2 linked regions of the Halorhodospira halophila genome follow. The protein of the gene in region 2 interacts with the protein of the main gene of each other region in a pairwise test. Links are inferred from orthologs where the notes say so. Each region holds a gene or a part of one and is shown on either strand. Other genes may lie near its edges. The genes, in order: ftsZ and rlmN.

Region 1 (3,224 bases), 310 kb from region 2 along the record:
TGGGCATGGCCGGCGTGCGGCTGGAGGCGCGGGTCCACATGGTCACCGGTGCGGTCTCGGCGGCGGACAACATCACCAAGTGCGTCCGCCGCTGCCAGCTGGACGTGGACGACATCGTTCTCCAGCAGCTGGCGGCGAGCCACGCTGTGCTCAGCGACGACGAGAAGGAGCTGGGCGTCTGCCTCGTCGATATCGGCGGCGGGACCACCGATATCGCGGTGTTCACCGGCGGCGCCATCCGCCATACCGCCGTCATCCCCATCGCCGGGCACCAGGTCACCAACGACATCGCGGTGGCGCTGCGGACGCCGACGCACCACGCCGAGGACATCAAGGTGCGCTACGCCTGCGCCCTGTCGCAGCTGGCCAACCCCGAGGAGAGCATCGAGGTGCCCTCGGTGGGTGACCGGCCGCCGCGCCGCCTGTCCCGCCAGTCGCTGGCGTCGGTGGTGGAGCCGCGCTACGAGGAACTGCTCTCGCTGGTGCAGTCGGAGCTGCGCAAGAGCGGCTTCGAAGATCTGATCCCGGCGGGCATCGTGCTCACCGGCGGTAGCTCGAAGATGGAGGGGGTCACCGATCTGGCCGAGGAGGTCTTCCACCTGCCGGTGCGCATCGGGGTGCCGAAGTTCGTTACCGGCCTATCCGATGTGGTGCGCAACCCGATGTACTCCACCGGCGTCGGTCTGCTCGCCTTCGGCGCGCGCAACCGCGAAAGCGGCATGTCGCCGGCGCTGGCGCAGGACGCCGGGATAACCGCCTTGTGGGGGCGGATGAAGAACTGGTTCAAGGGCAATTTCTAGTCATTTCAGTAATCGCTAGCGTCCGCGACGCTTGAGGAGGGCAGCATCATGTTTGATCTGATGGATACCGCCAATCAGAACGCGGTCATCAAGGTGATCGGAGTCGGCGGCGGCGGTGGCAACGCCGTCCAGCACATGGTTGAGAGCGAGATCGAGGGCGTGGAGTTCATCTACGCCAACACCGACGCCCAGGCCCTGGCCAATACCCGCGCCGGGGTGACGGTGCAGCTCGGTTCCGGCATCACCAAGGGCCTGGGGGCCGGGGCCGATCCGACCACCGGCCGGCAGGCGGCCGAGGAGTCCCGTGACCGCCTTCAGGAAGTGCTCGACGGGGCGGACATGGTCTTCATCACCGCCGGCATGGGCGGTGGCACGGGCACGGGGGCGGCCCCGGTGGTGGCCGAGGTCGCCCGCGAGATGGGCATCCTCGCCGTGGCGGTGGTGACCAAGCCGTTCCCGTTCGAGGGCAACAAGCGCATGGGCGTGGCCCAGGAGGGCATCAAGGAGCTGGAGAACAGCGTCGATTCGCTGATCACCATCCCCAATGAGCGGCTTCTGCCGGTGCTCGGCAAGAACCTGACCCTGATCGACGCCTTCAAGTCGGCCAACGACGTGCTCCATGGCGCGGTGCGCGGTATTGCTGAGCTGATCACCCGTCCGGGCCTGATCAACGTCGACTTTGCCGACGTGCGCACCGTGATGTCCGAGATGGGCATGGCGGTGATGGGCAACGGCGTGGCCTCGGGCGAGGGGCGTGCCCGCGAGGCGGCCGACCGGGCCATCGCCTGCCCGCTGCTCGAGGACTTCAACCTGGCCGGCGCCAACGGTGTTCTGGTCAACGTCACCGGTGGCTACAACCTCTCCATCGGCGAGTTCGACGAGGTCGGCAACGCCGTGCGCGAGTACGCCTCCGACGAGGCGACCGTGGTGGTCGGTGCCGTGATCGACCCCGAACTGGAGGACGAGCTGCGCGTGACGGTGGTGGCCACCGGTCTGGGGCCGGCGGTTCAGTCCGCTGAGGATGTGGCTCGCGTCGCCCAGCAGGCGCAGCCCGGTCCGCGCAAGCACACCGGCGAGGTCGACTACGCGCAGCTCGACCGGCCCACGGTGATCCGGCAGAACGCCGCCAACGAGCGCAAGGAGGCGGATACCGACGGCGACATGGAGTACCTGGATATCCCGGCGTTCCTGCGTCGCCAGGCCGACTGAGGCGCGGCGCGTTTTGTGCGCTGCAATATACTTTTTGGATTTGTTACACTAATATTTCGCGACGTCTCGCCGCTATAAACGGTGAAGGCGGTGTGTCCGGTCGCGCTGGTTGCGGCTGAGCACACATGTAGCCGCATGAGCAGTGGAGCCGAGTCGAGCCATGATCCGTCAACGCACCTTGAAGAACAGCATCCGCGCGACCGGCGTGGGCCTGCACACCGGCGAGAAGGTCTACCTGACCCTCCGCCCGGCTCCGGCCAATGCGGGCATCATATTCCGGCGGACGGATCTCGATCGCGAGATCAAGGCAACGGCCGCTGCGGTGGGCGACACCCGTCTCTCGACCTGCCTGGTCGAGGACGGGGTGCGCGTGTCCACCGTCGAGCACCTGCTCTCGGCGCTGGCCGGACTCGGGATCGACAACTGCTACGTCGATCTCTCCGCCGCCGAGGTACCGATTATGGACGGCAGTGCGGCGCCTTTTGTGTTCCTGGTCCGCTCTGCCGGGATCAAGGAGCAGGAGGCGCCGAAGCGCTTTGTGCGCATCCTGGAGCCGGTCCAGGTCGTCGACGGTGACAAGTGGGTGGCCTTCGAGCCCTTCGAGGGCTTCAAGGTCAGCTTCACCATCGACTTCGACCATCCGGTCTTCCTCGATCAGCACGCCCGGGCCGAGGTGGATTTCTCCTCGACCTCGTTCATCAAGGAGGTCAGCCGGGCGCGGACCTTCGGGTTCATGAAGGAGATCGAGGCGCTGCGGGCTTCCCGTCTGGCCCTGGGGGGCAGCCTGGACAACGCCATCGTGGTCGACGACTACCGGGTGCTGAACGAGGACGGGCTGCGCTACCGGGACGAATTCGTCAAGCACAAGATCCTCGACGCCATCGGCGACCTCTACCTGCTGGGCAGCAGCCTGATCGGCTCTTTCCACGGGCACAAGTCCGGGCACGCCCTCAACAACCGCCTCCTGCGCAAGCTCCTCGAGCACGAGCACGCCTGGGAGGAGGTGACCTTCGAGGAGCTCGACGAACTGCCCATTGCCTACGATCAGCCGGTGGTGGCCTGAGCGCCGCAGCAGCTTGCGGTCCGGGCCGGCCAGCCGGTAGGGTGTAGCTTTCTGCCTGAAAGCTGGCTATGGATCTCTCGCTGACTCGCGCGATTCTCTTCGATCTGGACGGGACGCTGGTGGATAGCGCCCCGGATCTGACCGCTGCCATC
Region 2 (3,297 bases):
GAGCAGCAGCACAAGGAGCATCAACGGCAACCAGCGCCGCCGGCGGCGCCCGGCCGGTCGGGGCTCAACGGCTCCCACATTGCCCACGGCCCGCTCCTCGCTGGCCGGATCGCTGCCCCGGCGCCGGTTGTACGCCTCGACCACCGCCTCGGGATCGAGTTCGACCAGGCGCGCATAGGCGCGTAGGTAACCGCGCACGAAGGTTGGCGGCGGCAGACGTTCGTCGTCATCTTCCTCGAGGGCCGTCACCCGGTCCGCCGACAGGTTGAGACTCGACCCCACCGCACGCACGGTACGCCCCTGCGCCTCACGGGCGCGGCGCAGTTGCTGCCCCGGCGACGGCCGGGCGCCCTTGTCCCCGGCATCATCCGGGGCATCGGCCCGGGGCCGCGCCCCGTCGCTGTCGTCCTGCCCCGTTTCATCAGTCATGGCCCGACCTCATCCGCGTGCAAACGTTCGTTCCACCCCGAACCAGGGAAACGCTCGGCCAGCATCTCGGCGAAGGCGGCCGCCTCCTCCGGCCGCCCCTGCTCGGCCGCCACGCGTGCCGACCAGTAAAGGCCGCGCGCCCCGGCGCCACCGCTGTCACGGGCACGTTCCAAGTCTTCGGCGGCCGCCTCCAGCGCCCCCTGGCGGTAACGCAGCTCCCCGCGCACCACACGCGCCGGGGCAAACCCCGGTGCCGCCTCGACGGCAGCATCGGCGCGGCGGGCAGCGGCATCCTCGCGCCCCGCATCGAGGGCGCAGCGGGCGGCGTTGGTCAACGGCACTTCGGCGGAATCATAGCCACCCGCCCCGGCGGCATCCCCGAAGACCTCCAGCGCCTCATCCACTTGCCCGGCACGGCACAGACTCCGCCCCCGGTTGTTCAGGATAGGCCCCGAGTCCGGAGCGGCCTGCGCGGCACGCCGATGGTATTCGTGGGCCATCTCCAGATCGCCCTGCGACTCGGCCACGAGCCCCATGCCGGAAAGCGCCTGTGGGTGTTCTCCATCGATCTGCAACGCCCGCTCCAGGCGCGAGCGGGCGGCCTCCGGCTGCGCATGGGCGATCAGATGAAGCCCTGCCCCGGCGTGGCTGTCGGCTGCGCGCTGGTCATCCGGCATCTCGGGCCCGGCAGCGCACCCGACCGCCAGCAGGGCCGCCAGCATGGGCCCCGTGCGCTTCACGCCGTTCCCGCCACCTTACTGGGCCGCGCATCGCGGATCTCGCCGACGAGCTGGCCGCACGCCCCATCGATATCATCACCACGGGTTTCGCGGATGGTCGCGGTCAGGCCGTGCTCGAGCAGTCGATCCGCGAAGCGGCGCACCCGCCGCTGTGGCGAGCGGCCGTAGCGTGCCCCCGGGTAGGGATTGAACGGGATCAGGTTCACCTTGGACGGAATCCCCCGCAGCCGCTCGATCAGCTCCCGGGCGTGCTCGTCTTGGTCGTTGACCCCATCGAGCATGACGTACTCCCAGGTGATGCGCCTATGGGGCTTGTCGGCGATGTACGCGTGGCAGGCCGGCAGCAGGCGCTCCAGAGGGTTCTTGCGATTGAGCGGAACCAGCTCGTTGCGCAGCTCGTTATTCGGAGCGTGCAGTGAGACCGCCAGACTCACGTCCGTGATGCGCTGCATCCGCTCGATGGCGTGGACCACTCCCGAGGTCGAGATCGTGACCCGACGCTTGGAGAGAACGAACCCGAAATCGTCGGTGAACACCCGCGACGCCGAGATGACCGGGTCGAAGTTGAGCAGCGGCTCGCCCATGCCCATGAAGACGATGTTGGTGATCGCCCCCTCCGGCAGGTGGCGGCGCGCGATGTGAACCTGACCGACGATCTCGGCGGCGCTGAGATTCCGCGAGAACCCGCCCTCCGCCGTAGCGCAGAAGGTGCAGCCCATCGGGCAGCCGGCCTGCGAGGAGACGCACAGCGTCCCACGCTTCGGCTCCGGGATGTAGACGGCCTCGACACAGTTGCCGTCGGCCAGGCGCACCACCCACTTGCGGGTGCCGTCGCTGGCCTGCTGGTCGGCGGCCACCTCGGGCAGACCGACCCGGGCGTTCTCGCGCAGCCGCTGGCGCAGCGCCTTGCTCAGGTCGGTCATCTCGTCGAAATCGTAGACGTGGCGCTGATGCAGCCACTGCATCATCTGCCGGGCGCGGAACCGCTTTTCGCCCAGGGCATCGAAGAAAGCGGCCAGCCGCGGCCGATCGAGCCCGAGCAGCTCGACCGGGCCCGACTGGCGCTCGGCGTGCACCGCCTCGTGGTCAGCGGGAGCAGATCTCATCGGCCTTGAAGAAGAACTCGATCTCCTGTTCCGCCGTCTCGGGGCTGTCCGACCCGTGGACCGCATTGGCATCGATGCTCTCCGCGTAGTCGTGGCGGAGGGTGCCTGCAGCCGCCTCCTTGGGGTTGGTGGCGCCCATGATCTCGCGGTTCTTGCGGATGGCGTCCTCGCCCTCGAGAACCTGCACCATCACCGGCCCGGAGGTCATGAAGCCGACCAGGTCATTGAAGAACGGACGCTCCCTGTGCACAGCGTAGAAGCTCTCGGCCTGCTCGGTGCTCAGCCGAACCATGCGCGCAGCCACCACGCGCAGGCCAGAGCGCTCGAAGCGGGCAAGGATCTCGCCGATCGCGTTCTGCGCTACGGCATCCGGCTTGATGATGGAAAGGGTTCGCTCGACGGCCATTAGGATCTCCTGACTGATGAATGCTCGCGTTCAACAAAAAAGCCGCAGCGCTGGAATGCTGCGGCGCCTTGGGCAGTCGGACAGTCTACCCCTCCGTTCCGGGCGCCGACAATCTCGCCGCGGTTGGGCCGTTCACACGGCAAAGCTCTCGCCGCACCCACACAGATCGCGGACGTTCGGGTTGCGGAAATCGAAACGGTAATTGATACCGTCGCGCACGTAGTCCACCTCGGTGCCTTCCAGAAACGGCCGGTGCTGTTGCGCCATCACCACCTTCACCCCGTGGCTCTCGACGACAAGATCCTGATCGCCGATCTCCTCGGCGTAATCGACCACGTAGGCGAAGCCGGAGCAGCCACTGGCCTTGATCCCCAGGCGCAGGCCGTGGGCCCGGTCAGCATCCTGGCTGGCGAGCATCTTCTCGACATGCCGCGCGGCACGTTCGGTCAGGGTTACGGGCATGACTTGCCTCCTGTCACTGGGCGCGCCGTAACGGCGCATCTGTCTGCATTCTAGGGGGTTCCGGCAGCTAGCGGGAAGCGTCCCGGTGGTGCTCGCCGCACGCCTTCTCGACCGACGTCTCGTCGACCTCCAGATCCGGCACGCGGGTCTCTTC

Evidence for each region.
Region 1: the proteins of rlmN (region 2) and ftsZ interact in binary tests that used the Escherichia coli proteins (3 or more experiments, as listed by UniProt). The link is inferred for Halorhodospira halophila from one-to-one orthologs.

The regions. Positions count from the first base shown.
Region 1 is NZ_NHSN01000025.1:376,181-379,404, reverse strand. What follows is about bases 19-2,928. They hold ftsZ (cell division protein FtsZ), read left to right. Parts: upstream 19-848; coding sequence 849-2,009; downstream 2,010-2,928. Other genes in these bases: lpxC (UDP-3-O-acyl-N-acetylglucosamine deacetylase), read left to right, coding at 2,170-2,928; ftsA (cell division protein FtsA), read left to right, coding at 19-800. Outside these bases: more of ftsA, read left to right, coding at 1-18; more of lpxC, read left to right, coding at 2,929-3,072; CCR79_RS11110 (phosphoglycolate phosphatase), read left to right, coding at 3,141-3,224. UniProt on the Escherichia coli protein: Essential cell division protein that forms a contractile ring structure (Z ring) at the future cell division site. The regulation of the ring assembly controls the timing and the location of cell division.
Region 2 is NZ_NHSN01000025.1:65,809-69,105, forward strand. What follows is about bases 221-3,203. They hold rlmN (23S rRNA (adenine(2503)-C(2))-methyltransferase RlmN), read right to left. Parts: upstream 2,276-3,203; coding sequence 1,166-2,275; downstream 221-1,165. Other genes in these bases: CCR79_RS09640 (helix-turn-helix domain-containing protein), read right to left, coding at 221-429; CCR79_RS09645 (tetratricopeptide repeat protein), read right to left, coding at 426-1,169; ndk (nucleoside-diphosphate kinase), read right to left, coding at 2,256-2,681; CCR79_RS09660 (HesB/IscA family protein), read right to left, coding at 2,814-3,143. Outside these bases: more of CCR79_RS09640, read right to left, coding at 1-220; cysE (serine O-acetyltransferase), read right to left, coding at 3,211-3,297.